DNA from 3 places in the Arthrobacter sp. 2RAF6 genome. Region 3 is predicted to be linked to each of the others. Evidence: riboswitches for the same ligand, from Rfam matches in the RefSeq annotation. Region 3 holds a riboswitch; each other region holds the start of a gene.
What was found. Region 3 has a riboswitch for S-adenosylmethionine ahead of AB4Z38_RS09745 (hypothetical protein). Riboswitches for the same ligand answer to the same signal wherever they lie in the genome.

Region 1: linked by a shared signal. The riboswitch ahead of metX (homoserine O-acetyltransferase MetX) and the one ahead of AB4Z38_RS09745 (hypothetical protein) in region 3 are both predicted to bind S-adenosylmethionine.
Region 2: linked by a shared signal. The riboswitch ahead of AB4Z38_RS13490 (DUF1737 domain-containing protein) and the one ahead of AB4Z38_RS09745 (hypothetical protein) in region 3 are both predicted to bind S-adenosylmethionine.

The regions. Positions count from the first base shown of each region.
Region 1 is NZ_JBFRGF010000018.1:21,157-25,933, forward strand. It holds gene AB4Z38_RS13940 (SGNH/GDSL hydrolase family protein) at 1-581, shown strand, start outside; gene AB4Z38_RS13945 (hypothetical protein) at 649-1,107, shown strand; gene metX (homoserine O-acetyltransferase MetX) at 1,109-2,230, opposite strand; SAM riboswitch class IV at 2,244-2,359, opposite strand; gene AB4Z38_RS13955 (S8 family peptidase) at 2,575-4,777, shown strand, end outside.
Region 2 is NZ_JBFRGF010000017.1:18,780-23,556, forward strand. It holds gene AB4Z38_RS13465 (PAS domain-containing protein) at 1-259, shown strand, start outside; gene AB4Z38_RS13470 (cupin domain-containing protein) at 256-783, shown strand; gene AB4Z38_RS13475 (ornithine cyclodeaminase) at 938-1,969, opposite strand; gene AB4Z38_RS13480 (Lrp/AsnC family transcriptional regulator) at 2,129-2,617, opposite strand; gene AB4Z38_RS13485 (hypothetical protein) at 2,616-2,975, shown strand; SAM riboswitch class IV at 3,054-3,166, shown strand; gene AB4Z38_RS13490 (DUF1737 domain-containing protein) at 3,177-3,434, shown strand; gene AB4Z38_RS13495 (rhodanese-like domain-containing protein) at 3,431-3,841, shown strand; gene AB4Z38_RS13500 (O-succinylhomoserine sulfhydrylase) at 3,842-4,777, shown strand, end outside.
Region 3 is NZ_JBFRGF010000010.1:75,951-80,727, reverse strand. It holds gene AB4Z38_RS09760 (matrixin family metalloprotease) at 1-443, opposite strand, end outside; gene AB4Z38_RS09755 (VIT1/CCC1 transporter family protein) at 490-1,653, opposite strand; gene AB4Z38_RS09750 (hypothetical protein) at 1,920-2,108, shown strand; gene AB4Z38_RS09745 (hypothetical protein) at 2,147-2,467, opposite strand; SAM riboswitch class IV at 2,482-2,601, opposite strand; gene AB4Z38_RS09740 (sodium:solute symporter) at 2,679-4,211, opposite strand; gene AB4Z38_RS09735 (helix-turn-helix domain-containing protein) at 4,515-4,777, shown strand, end outside.

The DNA of each region.
Region 1 (4,777 bases), on a different contig from region 3:
TGGACCTCAAGCCGGACCTCGTGAGCATTTCCGCAGGTGGCAACGACCTCATCCGTCCAGGGGGCGATCCCGACTCCTTGGCCGAGAAACTCGACGCCGCCGTGCAGACCCTGAGTTCCGAAGGCGCCACCGTGGTTCTCTTCAACGGTCCGGACACCGTGTCATCAGTACTCGGCCGGATCCGCGGCAAGGTGGCCATCTACAACGAAAACCTCCGCACCGTGGCCGCCCGCCACGATGCCGTGATCGCTGATATGTGGTCCCTCCGGCAACTTTCGAACTCCCAGATGTGGGACGAAGACCGCCTGCATTTCTCGCCGCTCGGCCATCACACCATCGCCGCGATGGTCCTCGATTCACTCAATGTGCCGCACAACCTCGAACCGCTGTTCCCCAAGCCGCTCCCCCAGCGCAGTTGGCGCGAAGCCCGCTCGGGCGACCTCGTATGGGCGCGCGAGTATTTTGTCCCGTGGGTCATCCGCCGGATCCGGCACCAGTCCTCGGGCGATGGAATCTTGCCAAAACGCCCGACGCCGGGACCCGTCTTCGGTCCGGCTGACACCTTCGTGCCGCGGAACTGAGAGAGGACCACGGGGCGGGTCACAGGGAGCGGGACTAAGCTGGTGAAAGACCTAGGAGGCCTCCACCGTGAACAATTTGATCTTCTGGATCATCGTCTGCTCTTGGCTGATTCCCATGGGGATCCGCATGTACAACCGATCGCGCCAGCGCAGGCTCCGGAACGGTGACTACGGGAATAACAGCTACGGAAACTACCCTGGAACCCCTCCGGGACAGTTCCCCGGCCAGCAATATCCCGACGGCCCGTTTTCCGGGCAGTCCTATCCTCCACAGAACTACCCTCCACAGAACTACCCCGTCGGATACCCGGAGCAACCCCCGGTGATCATCCCGGCTGAGCCGCAACCCCCGGTGGCGACGCCCGCACGGCAGGCCGCTCGGCCGTCGTCGGCTACTCCCCAAGCGAACGCTGCGCCCCAAGGCTACCGGGCCCGGAAACTGGCCGAACTGGACCAGGAGTACAGCGACGGGAAAATCGCCATGGAGGACTACATGAAGCTCCGCCAGGAGATCATGAACGGCTGATTCAGCCGAAGAAAGCTTCGCGCAGCTGGGGACCGAGCTGGCCGATCTCGGTGAGGAAACCGTCGTGCCCGATCGGCGCCTCGATCACGTGAACGGGAACTTCTCCGGGCAAGGCCTTGGCAAGCTCGTGGGATTGTTGCGGGAAGTAGAGGCGGTCCGAGTCCACCGAGGCAACGAAGAACTTCGCCGTTGCCACGGACAGCGCCTCCTCCAATGAGCCCCGGCCGCGGGTGATGTCATGGCTCATGAGGGCCTCGGTAATGGCGATGTAGCTGTTGGCGTCGAAGCGCTGGACCAGCTTGCTTCCCTGGTGGTCCAGGTAGCTCTCCACCTGGTAGCGGCCCCGGTCCCCCAACGCGGCAGCCTGAAGGGGCGCCTCGCTGCCCTGGGCGTTCCGGCCGAAGCGGAAGTCCAGTTCATCCGCCGAACGATAGGTGATGTGGGCGATCCGCCGGGCAAGGGCCAACCCGGCCTCGGGCGCGGCCTGGCCATAGTAGTCGCCGCCCTTGAAGTCGGCGTCCTGCCGGATGGCGAGCGTCTGGGCCTGCGCAAACGCGATCTGCTCGGCAGTGCTGTACGCCCCGATCGAAATCACGGCGCATCGCTTGACGCGGTCCGGATAGCTGACGGCCCATTCGAGTGCGCGGGCACCGCCCATGGACCCGCCGACGACGGTGTGCCAGCTGTGGATCCCCAAAGCGTCGGCCAGCCGGGCTTCGGCTACGGTGCTGTCCCGCAGGGTCACGAGCGGGAAGCGGGAGCCCCACGGCCTGCCGTCAGGAGCGCTCGACGACGGCCCGGTGCTGCCATAGCAGCCTCCCACGATGTTGACGGAGACCACGAAGTAGCGGTCCGTGTCGATGGTGGCACCGGGGCCAACGAGTTGTTCCCACCAGCCTTCTTCGGCGCTCTCGCCGCGGGCCACATGGGTGCTGCCGGTCAGGGCGTGTTCCACCAGGACAGCGTTGGAAGCGTCTGCGTTGAGCCGCCCCCACGTCTCGTACGCAAGGACGACCTCCGGCAGGAAACCTCCGGCCTCCAGTTCGAGTCCGCCCACGGAAACATACTTGAGGGTTCCGTCCTGGGTACCGGAAAGGGGTATGGCTGTTACAGCAATTGTCATTCGTTGACACCTCACATCGCGCTTGCCCGCCGCCAATACAGCGAAGGGCCAGGTCTTCACCCGGGGCACCCCGCCGCGAATGGAGGGTTGCCGGCCAGCAAGCCGGGGCTGTCGCTGGCACTCATGACCTATAGGAAGAGTCTAGGAAAACCAGACCCCTCCTGACGAAGATTATGACATCTTTGTGACACTTCGCCGCGTTTTGTTCACGAAGCGGAGGCCGAGGACGTCTGAAATTGAAGAGACGGATGTTGCCTGTGTGACTGGAGATAGAATTGGGTGCAGCAGTCTGCATCCTTCGGATGCCTCCGCCGGCACTGTGCGTCACAGGAAGATTGAAGTTCGTGAAAAAGCCACTCGGCGTCGTTCCGATAGCCCTGTTCATGCTGGTATCAGGTTTCACTGTGGGAGTGCCGCTGCCGGCGCATGCCGACACAACTCCGGGAGCCGGCGAAGACCGATACGTGGTCCGTTATACGCCCGATGCGGATGTTGCAGACAAAGCCGCGGAACTGCGGTCAAGCGGAGTCTCGGTCGACAGGACGTTCACGCACGCAGTGAAGGCTGCCGTCGTCACCACGACGTCCGCCAAGGCGGCACAATTGGCCAAGTCGGGTCGGGTCGCGTCCGTGGACCGGGATATGCCGGTGCGTATTTCGGACACTCAGGCGCCAGCACCCTGGGGTCTCGATCGCACGGACCAAAGATCTCTTCCTCTGTCCGGAAGCTACACGCCACCGTCGAGCGGCGCAGGCGTCTCGATCTACGTGGTGGACAACGGCGTGCTTGGCACCCATCAGGACTTCGCCGGCCGCGTAAGCGCGGGTTGGGACGCCATTACCCGGAGCGCCCCGGCGGCCTCTCCTTGCACCGATACGTCAACATTCCCCGATGCCGGCCACGGCACGCACGTCGCCGGAATCGCGGCCGGCAGCACTTATGGAATGGCCAAATCGGCAACGATTGTGCCGATCCGGGCACTCGACTGCAAAGGCAATGGAAACACCTCCGACGTCATAGCGGGACTGGACTGGATGGTGCAGCAGCACCAGCCTGGACAGCCCGCCGTCGCAAACCTCAGCCTTTCAGGCCTTCCCGGCCAGACCAGCCAAAGCCTGGACGATGCGGTCCAAGGGGTGATCGACAACGGCATTACCGTCACCTTGGCGGCGGGCAATTCGAGCGGCGACGCTTGCACCGTGTCCCCGGCCCGGGTGCCCGCGGCTCTGACGGTGGCCGCCTCGGACATGTCGGATCGCCAGGCATTTTTCTCCAACTTTGGTTCCTGCATTGACCTATACGCTCCAGGGGTTCAGATCACGTCCGATTGGGCGACATCGAATACTGCGACTAATGTCCTCACTGGCACGTCCATGGCGGCGCCGCACGTAGCAGGCGCCGCGGCGATGCTCCTCTCCCAGCACCCTTCATGGACCCCGGCACAGGTGGCGTCGACGTTGACCACGGGGGCGACCTTCGGGGTCATCCAGTCGGCCGGAAACTGCACGCCGAACCGGCTGCTTTATGTCAGCAATTCACTCTTCACGGCACCGCCGTATCTTTCAGGCGGCTTTGTCGCGGCAGCACCCTGCAGGCAACTGGATACCCGTGACGGCACCGGCGGGGTCAACGGTCCAGTGGGGCCAGGACAAACCGTCAACGTCAAAGTCGCAGGGCACGGAGGCATCCCGGCCACGGGTGTTTCAGCGGTCGCGATGAACATCACCGTCGCCAACCCCACCTCCAACGGCTTCGTCACCGCCTACGCCGCTGGAACCCCGCAACCAAACACCTCGAACGTCAACTACGCCCCAGGGCAAATCGTCCCCAACTTCGCCATCACCCCGGTCTCAGCCGACGGAACGATCTCCTTCACCAACACTTCCTCCGGCACTGTCCAAATCATCGCCGACACCTCCGGCTATTTCCTTGGCGGTGCGGCTACCGGTGCGGGCGCGTTTTCCGCCCAAGTACCAATCCGGCAATTGGATACCCGCGACGGCACCGGTGGGGTCAACGGTCCAGTGGGGCCAGGACAAACCGTCAACGTCAAAGTCGCAGGGCACGGAGGCATCCCGGCCACGGGTGTTTCAGCGGTCGCGATGAACATCACCGTCGCCAACACCACGTCCAACGGCTTCATCACCGCCTACGCCGCTGGAACCCCGCAACCAAACACCTCCAACGTCAACTACGCCCCAGGGCAGATCGTCCCCAACTTCGCCATCACCCCTGTCTCCGCCGACGGAACGATCTCCTTCACCAACACTTCCTCCGGTACTGTCCAAATCATCGCCGACACCTCCGGCTATTTCCTTGGCGGTGCGGCTACCGGTGCGGGCGCGTTTTCCGCCCAGGCTCCTTTCCGGCAATTGGACACGCGTAACGGCACCGGCGGGGTCAACGGACCCGTGGGGCCAGGACAAACCGTCAACGTCAAAGTCGCAGGGCACGGAGGCATCCCGGCCACGGGTGTTTCAGCGGTCGCGATGAACATCACCGTCGCCGGCCCCACGTCCAACGGCTTCATCACCGCTTATGCCGCAG
Region 2 (4,777 bases), on a different contig from region 3:
CGCGGACCTGGTGGGCATGAGCAAGTCGGAGCTGATCGGGCACCAGGACTCGCGCGCTGAACACGTTGCCCACGACAAAGAAGTGATGGCGAGCGGAAAGCCGCTGCTCAACTTCCACGAATCCATCGCCGTCCCCAGCAAGGAGGGCGGCATGGTAAACGTGGACATCGTGACCCAAAAAGGGTTGTTGCGTGCCCTGGGCAGCAAGGAAATCATCGGGATCACCGTCTGCTTCTCACTGAAGGATCCGGTCACATGACTGGATTCGCTGAGGATTGGATCAAACAGCTGGACATGTCCCCCGCTAGCGTGGGCGGCTGGTTCGCGCCCGCGCTCGTGAGCAACGAGGATATCGCCGGTTCGGCGTTGCCTCCGCGCTTCGGCGTCGACCATCCGCTCTACAGTTCCAACTGGTACCTGCTGCAGGCGGGGGAGGTTCTCCAGTTGCACGCCCTCAAGCAGGACGAACTATGGTTCTTCCACCTGGGGACACCGATCAGGCTGCATGTCTTCTCCCGGGAGCTTGGACTTCAGGACTTTGGCTATTCCGAGGTCTTGTTGGGGCCGGATCCGGAAGCAGGCGAGACGTTGCAAGGAGTTGCCCCGAACTACACCTGGTTCGGTGCCGAGTTGGCCGGTCCGGGGTTCGCCTTGGTCAGCTGCAGCCTCTCACCGGGATACGAGAGATCGGACTCCGCGAAACCAACGGCACGGGACATCGAGTCGCTCGTTGTGAGGTTCCCCGTGCATGCCGAGCTGATCCTGCGCCTGGCGGCGGAGTAGCCGGGGTCAGCCGGGGTAGGCGGGATGCCCGGATAAAAACGTCTGGTGCGCCGGTTCTGGGGCCGGCGCACCAGGCTTCTTGCCCGTCTGACTCGCAGTTGTTGTCGTTTAACGGCCTGTTTACGACAACAACTGCGAGTCAGTTGGGGGTTTCTCAGGATCCGATGGGAGAAAGTGCCCGCACCAGGCCGAAGAGGTCCTTGGGGTCGTCGGGGTTTGCGACAAGGTCGATCTCCTCGAAGAATTCTGAACCCTCAACGGCGTCGCGGAGATACCGCAAGGCGGAAAAGTCCTCGATCGCGAAGCCCACGGAATCAAATATGGTGATCTGGTCCCTGGAGGTCCGGCCCGGCGCGTGCCCGCCCAGGACCTGCCAGAATTCGGTGACGGGAAAATCGGCGGGCATTTGCTGGATCTCGCCCTCAATCCGCGTCTGGGGGTCGTATTCCACAAAGACGTCGCCGAGGCCCAGGATGGCAGCGTCGAGTTCGGTCTTCCCCGGGCAATCGCCACCGATCGCGTTGATGTGAACACCGGGCGAGACCTGGTCTGCCGTCAGGATGGCGGCATTGGCCTTGTCCGCCGTGCACGTGGTGACGACGTCGGCGCCCTCCACTGCGTGGGCCGCCGAGCCTGCGATGGTGATGTCGAAGCCGAGCGGAGCCATGTTGCGGACGAACTTCTCCATCGCAGCAGGATCCGAGTCCCAGATCCTGACGGTGTTAATACCCAGGGCCGCCCGGAAGGCCAGGGCCTGAAACTCCGATTGGGTTCCGGTCCCGATCATCCCCATGGTGCGGACATCGGGGCGCGCGAGTTTCTTCGCGACCATCCCGGACGTAGCCGCCGTTCGCAGCGCTGTCAGCACTGTCATTTCTGCGAGGAACGTCGGATAGCCGTTGTGGACGTCGGACAGGACACCGAAAGCTGTCACGGTCTGGAAGCCACGCGCTGGATTCGAAGGGTGTCCATTTACATACTTGAAGCCGTATGTTTCCTGGTCGCTGGTGGGCATCAGCTCGATGACCCCAAATGGCGTGTGACTTGCCACCCGCGGGGTCTTGTCAAAAGATTCCCACCGCAGGAAGTCGTCTTCCAAGTATTGAATCATCTCGGAGATGATGGTCTCCGGGCCCCGCCCGGCCGTCCAGCGAACCATATTGCGGACATCGACAAAGCGCGTCATGTGCGCTCCTTTCCCTCATAAGTACTGTTGCTACGAGGCTACGGAGCGGCGATATGCATACACAATTGCCAAAGTATGTACTTTTCATTGAAAACATGTACAAAATGACGATACTCTTTTTACATAATGTTCAAGCGGGAAGCGTCCGTCATGCGGCGACTATCGCAGGACGGAACTGAGCAAAAGGCTCGTCTCGCTATTGACGATCCCCTCGATGCCGCGGATCCTCCCGAGTACCTGATCAAAGTCGCTGAGGCTTTCCGCGCGCAGCTCAGCCACGAGGTCCCATCCGCCGTTGGTGGTGTGCAGCGCCCAAATCTCGGGAAGTCCCCTGAGCTGGCGAATGACCTTGTCGGCCGATCTTCCCTCTACGGCCATGAGCGCAATGGCCCTAATCGCAAGTGGATCGACCTCGTCGCGCACCCTCGCAGTGAAACCAACGATGGTTCCAGAGGAGACAAGACGCTCGAGCCGGCTATTCACGGTGGCCCGAGCGATGCCCAGCTTACGCGCGAGGCTCGCCACAGACGCTCGGCCATCCTCCCGGAGGGCGGAGAGGAGCTGACGGTCAAGGTCGGTGAGTGCTGCCATAAAGATAAACGTATCGCCCATTCCCCAAGCGGCACTGAGTCCGTAGGGTATCGACATGAGCATCTACATCAGCCCCGACTCTGCTGCATGGTCTCTGACGGCCATGGCGACTGGTGCGTCAGCGGGATCAATCGATGATGCGAACGGTATGTCCAACCTGGTGAAGGAAATCTACGAGACAGAAGGTTTCGAAGCCCTGTCGGGTGTGGTTTTTGCCTTGGCTCATCACAACAGCCTCTCGCTGCATGCACTCGCCACGGCCACCGGGATATCCGTCCACGAGCTGCTGGAAATCCGGAAGCATCAAGGTTCCACCTTTCATCACTCCCCAACGGGAGTAGCGTCACGCTTTGACGCCGTTCCACCGCGGATCCAGGCAAGCCTGGAACCGTTGCCCAATGAAACCGAAGCCTAGGGCCGGCTGCCGCCCGGTTACGGAACATGACGACGGCCGGTGATGCGGGCCGCCGTCGTGGATGTTATTTTCTTCTTGAGTAATGAGCACCAGCGCGAAGCCCTGACTTGCTGGTCGGCAACCCTCTCTCCGGCGGGGTGCCTCAGGTGACTACTCGGCGTATCGACACTTTCGAACTGCAAGCGTGACTGAGGAGCACCAATGCCTGAACCCACCGAAGAAAAACTCTCCTACCGTCTCATCACGGGCCCTGACACCAAGGAATTCTGCGAGCGGATCTCCACCGCCCTCGCGGAGGGATACGTGCTGCACGGCAGCCCGGCCGCGACCTTCAACGGCAGCGACGTGATTGTGGCGCAGGCCATTGTCCTGCCCGCGGCGATCGCCAGCGCTGACGCAGCAGTTGCCAATGCCGTGGATCAGCTTGACGAAGAGTTCGACGGCGAGGGCCACGCATGAGCTATGCAGGCGACCTCAGCCCGCACGACGCCTGGGCCAAACTGGAGCAGGGCGCCATCCTGGTGGACGTCCGTACCGAAGGCGAGTGGGCACACATTGGCATCCCGGACACCAAAGCCACCGAAAACGATCCCCTGTTCATCCAGTGGAACCTTGCCGGCGGGATCCCCAACTCACGCTTCATCGACGATCTGAAGCAGCAGGCTCCGGAAGCAGATGGCACCGAGCTGGTCTTCCTCTGCCGCTCCGGCCAGCGTTCCATCGCTGCCGCCATCGCCGCAACGCAGGCTGGCTACACCTCGTACAACGTCCTTGAGGGCTTTGAGGGCGAGCCGGACCGCTACGGTGAGCGAACCGTGAACGGCTGGAAAAACCGTGGACTTCCGACGAACCTGGGGAACATCTAAGTGACTTTCAATCCTGACGCCGCCGGCTGGAGCCCTGGCACCCAGGCAGTCCGCGGCGGTCTTGACCGCACCAACTTCCAAGAAACGTCCGAGGCCGTCTTCCTGAACTCCGGCTTCGTCTACGAATCCGCCGCAGCCGCGGAGCGCGCGTTCACGGGCGAGGACGAACGCTTTGTCTACTCCCGTTACGGCAACCCCTCCGTAGCCACCTTCCAGGAGCGGCTCCGACTGCTCGAAGGCACCGAAGCGTGCTTCGCGACGGCGTCGGGCATGTCTGCTGTCTTCACCGCCCTCGGTGCATTGCTGGCTGCCGGTGACCGCGTGGTTGCCGCCCGCTCGCTCTTCGGCTCCTGTTTCGTCATCCTCAACGAGATCCTGCCGCGCTGGGGCGTCGAGACCGTCTTCGTCGACGGGCCTGACCTGGACCAATGGCGTGCCGCGCTGTCCGAGCCGACAACGGCAGTGTTCTTCGAGTCGCCGTCGAACCCCATGCAGGAAATCGTGGACATCGCCGCGGTGAGCGAGCTTGCGCACGCGGCCGGCGCCACCGTCGTCGTCGACAACGTCTTTGCCACTCCCCTGCTGCAGCGCTGCGGCGATCTCGGCGCAGACGTGATCGTCTACTCGGGCACCAAGCACATCGATGGCCAAGGCCGGGTCCTGGGCGGAGCAATCCTGGGTACCAAGGAGTTCATCGACGGTCCCGTCAAGCAGCTCATGCGGCACACCGGACCCTCGCTTTCCGCGTTCAACGCCTGGGTCCTGACCAAAGGCCTGGAGACCATGGCGCTGCGCGTCAACCACTCCTCGGCGTCTGCGTTGCGGATCGCCGAATGGCTTGAGGAACAGCCGGCCATCAGCTGGGTCAAGTACCCCCTGCTGAAGTCGCACCCGCAGTACGAGCTCGCCGCAAAGCAAATGAAGGCCGGCGGAACC
Region 3 (4,777 bases):
ATGAGCCCTTCGGATCCGGCCGGGGCGAGGGCGGCGTTGACCACGTAATGCAATGGCCGGCACGGAGAGTAGCCCACCGGCGTGCCGTCGGCGTTGGTGGCCAGGAACTTGTAGGAGTTGCTGGCCACGGCAGGCTTGGCGGGGGAGCCGAGCGGGTGCCCGGCTTCTTCCAGGCCAGGCGGCGGGGTATCCGGCGCACGGGCCGCCTTTTGTGGCCCTTGCCCGGAAGCCGCGTCCTGCCCTGGGCTGCTTGCCGTGGCATGGGCGGAAGGAGCCAGGTTCGGAAGCAATCCGGTGATGCCGGGGCCGCCCCGGAGGAATCCACTGACAAGCGCGGCTACGGCAGCGACGGCCGCCACCACCATCAAGTTTCGGAACAGGGCCAGAACGGTACTGGCGCGCTTGGGCGGCGGGCCGCCGTCGTACCCGTAGTTTGAATGCAAGTCTTCCCCCAAGTCCCTGCACCGGCGCTCCGTTGCGCCGGCGCTACTAACCGATGACAGCGCCGAAGACGAGTCCCAGCCCATACGTGGCCGCGGCCGCACCGAGCCCGATGGCGAGTTGCCGGAGGCCGCGGGTCAGCGGCGAGGTTCCGGACAACAAGCCGACGACGGCGCCAGTCGACAGAAGCGCGATGCCCACCAGCGTACCCGCCACAGCAAGCGCCGCGAAGCCGGTCATGCCGAAGATGAACGGCAGGATGGGCACGATGGCTCCCGAAGCGAAGAAGCAGAAGCTTGAGATCGCGGCTCCCCAGGCGGAGCCCACGGCCTCGTGCTCATTGACGGTTTCTTCCACTTCGGGGTGGAGCGAGAGGCTGGGATCGCAATCGCAGGTGTAGAGGCCCATGCGCTCCGCGGCCCGGTGTTCGGCGGCTTCGTGGGACATGCCCCGGGCCAAATACACGAGGACCAGCTCGTTGTGCTCGATGTCCAGGGCTGGTGCTGCGGTCAGCGTGGCCTGGGTGGGGCGCGTGGCCTTGAGGAGCTCGAGCTGCGAGCGGACCGAGACATACTCGCCGGCACCCATGGAGAGGGCGCCCGCCAGCAGGCCGGCGATGCCGCTGAACAGGACCACGGTGGCGGGAACGCCGGTGGCAGCCATGCCCATCACGAGGGAAAGGTTGCTGACCAGGCCATCGTTGGCGCCGAATACGGCCGCGCGGAAGGTGCCGGACAACCTGTTGCGGCCGCGCGTCGCCAGGCCGCGGACTACTTCTTCGTGGATCTGTTCGTCGGCCGCCATGGCGCGGGTCGCTGCTGGATCCTTCGCGTAAGGCGAGCGGCCTTCAGCCCGTTGGGCGAGGGCCAACACGAACACAGATCCAAAGTTCCGGGCCAGGAAGCCGAGCATTTGGCTCCGGACCGAGGCCGCCTTCGGCATGCCGGCATGTTCGCCGAGGAGCTTGAGCCAGTGTGCCTCATGGCGGCCCTCGGCCTCTGCGAGGGCCAAAAGGATTGCGCGTTCCTCGCCGTCGCGGCGCTGCGCCAGTTGGCGGTACACGGCGGCCTCGGCCCGCTCGTCCGCCAAGTACTGCCGCCAGCGCTTGATGTCCGACGACGACGGGGGAGTCTTGGTGCCTGCTCCGTCTTGCGATGGACTGCTTGAGTCCGAGGGATTGTCTGAATGCGAGGGTTTTGTGTGCGGTTGCACCGGGACTCCTGGGTTGCTGGGGCGGGCTTCATCGCCTCATTGCAGCTCCACTTTATCGCCAATTTCCGTGGTTTTTCGGCCGGTAATCCTCACCGGACGTTTTCGGCGCGCCTCAAAAACGGGAGGCTCCCGGCAGGCCTTGACCACAGCAGGGGGCAGTGCTGGGATGGATGGACAGGGTCCACGAATTGGCGGGGTAGCGTTGGACCGGCTGCCTGATTTGCCTGTGCGATGGGCTCAGCGGCACGTCGAACGGAGGTTGCACCATGGACAGCACCGAGACCCACGCCCGCCACCCCGACCGTCCCACGGTCGAGGCCGATCCCGCCTATGACTACAGCGAGGACCTGGCGGTGGAGGAAGACTGGGAAGACCAGCCCGAGGTTCTTGACGATGACGAACGGGTGGTTCCGCTCGACGCCGAGGAACACCGTGAGGCTGAAGAGATCGAATAGCCCCGGCCCGCTGAACCCGGCTTGCCGAACCCTCCTAGTTAAAACGCGCTCAGGATGAAGTGCCTCTGCACGCCTGCCCGGTGCCCGGTTGCCGCCACCGTAAGGGTGAGTTTCCGTGTCGCGGGGAACCAGCGGGCGGGCTGGACGGCTTTGGAGAGCGCTTCGGTGATGAGCCGAGGCTCATGATGCCAATAGCGTTCCAGGTTTCCGTCCACCACTAACGTGATGGAGCCTTGGGAGAGGTCGACGCCGGGAATCACCCGGACGAACTCGTCCACCCGCCGGGAGCGGGGCAACAAGAGGGTGCCGGACTGGGTGGTGCGGTCGGCTGTGGGATTGGCGCCGTTTTCGAAAGGCATGGCCTTCTCCTGGGGAGTTGCTCTTGCCCGTTCGGTTGTCTCTGGTCCGAGCCGGGCCGCTTCTTCATCCGAACCACCCGCGAACATGGGGTTGGCGTGTGGCAAGTCGGAGCTTGGCGCCACATCTCTTGAAGCTGTTCCTACTGTACATGCGGCGCCGCACCCTCGAGGAGAAGGTGCGGCGCCGCCGTCGTACTTAACTTGGTGAAGCTCAGTGGCTGGCCACCGGGTGGACCTCCAAGGGGAGTTCCTCGGTGACCGCTCCGGCAACGCGACGGTCCCAGGCTTCCCGGACCTCGGGCGAGGTGGGCGGCGTCAGCAGGGAGACTACAACATACACCAGCAGCGAGGCTCCGAGGCCCCAGTAGATGGGATCGTTGGCGTAGACGCCGTCTTCGCTGGGGATGATTCCCGTGGCGTAAGCGATCAACAAAGCCAGGGTCAGTATGGACCCGACGGCCATCGACCAGGCTGCGGCAATACCGGTGCCGCGCTTCCAGACCAAGCCGCCCAGGATGGCAACCAGCAGGCCACCCACCAGGATGTCGTAGGCGATGGTCAGGGCCACCACGACGTCTTGCGCCGCCATGGAGATCAGCACGGCCACGATGCCCAGTCCTAGGACCCAGTAGCGGTTGGCCTTGACGTCGTGCTCCGGGTTTTCGGTGTCGTCGGTGTTGATCGTCTTGCCGAACCAGCTGGCCACGAACGGGACCACGTCGGCGCGGGCAACGGTGGCTGCGGCGATGAGGGCTCCGGAAGCGGTGGACATCATGGCCGCGACTGCTGCGGCCATGACAAGGCCGCCGATCCCGATCGGCAGGATGTGGGTGGCAACCTCGGCGTAGACAACGTCCTTGCCAAGGGCCTTCACGTCGATGTTGGGCAGGGCAACGCGGGCGGCCAGGCCGATCAAAGCCCCGGCGACGCCGTACAGGACGCAGTAGATGCCGGCAGTGGCGCCGCCCCAACGGGCCACCTTGGGGGTCTTGGCGGTAAAGACGCGCTGCCAAATGTCCTGGCCGATCAGCAGGCCCAGGGTGTAGACCACGAAGTACGTGATGATGGTCTGCGCTCCGATGCCGTCCAACTGGAAGAAGCTGGCGTCAACGCGGGCACGGATGCCGTCGAAGCCGCCGGCGGCGTTGAGGACGAACGGGAGCATGAGGAAGAAGATGCCCACTGTCTTGATGATGAACTGCACCTGGTCGGCGAGGGTGATGGACCACATGCCGCCGATCGTGGAGTAGACCAGGACGATGGCGCCGCCGACGGCGATGGCGAGCCAGCGCTCCCAGCCGAAGAGGACAACGAAGATGGTGGCGTAGGCGCCGGTGGACGTGGCACACAGCATGAGGGTATAGGCGAGCATGACGATGCCGGAGGTCTGCGTGGCGCGCTGGCCGTAACGCAGGCTCAGCATCTGGGAGACCGTGTAGATCTTCAGTCTCTGGATGGTGCCGGCGAAAAGCAGGCTCAGGAGGAGGACGCCCGAACCGATCGCGACTACCAGCCACATTCCGGAGATGCCGAACTTGTAGCCGAGGCCGACGCCGCCAACCGTCGATGCACCGCCGAGGACGACGGCGGCCATGGTGCCGGTGTAGAGCATCGGACCAAGGCGGCGCCCTGCCACCAGGAAGTCGCTGTTGTTCTTGGTGCGCGACTTGCCCCACCAGCCGAAGGCCAGCATGGCGAGCAAATACACCACCACGATCGCAATATTGATGAACGAAGAGTCCACGGTTGGCTCCTGAAAGTGATGCGCAGAGCTCTGGGGGATTCCGACGCCGGTCCGCTGGGTTTCGTGCGGGGTTGCGGAAGGTCTCTGCGCTGGTGATTGGGGAGAGTAGTCTGTGATGTATGCCTCACAAACAACACTTGTTGCCTATGAGGATACGTAGTGATGCGAGTAACAGTCAAGACGCTGTCTTGCGGAGCGGACTCATCGGCGGCCCTCCAGCTAGCCAAAGGCGCTGCCACGCGGGCGATCCGGCTACTATTGCTGCAATGACAGGGCCGCATAAACGGCCTGAAAGGTTCGTGAATGAAGGCTCTCCCCGTTGAACCGAGCAACGTCCCCGTTGCCATCGGTTCCAGAATCCGTGCCGCCCGCCAATCGCAGCGCCTCACCATCGAGCAGGTTGCCGACGCCACCGGCCTGACCAAAGGGTTCCTGAGCCGTGTGGAGCGTGATCTGACATCGCCGTCGGTCGCTTCCCTTGTGACGCTTTGCCAAGTTCTTTCGGTGTCCATCGGGGACCTTTTCGCCGCACCGGAGACCCATCTGACCCGGCGCGACGATGGGCC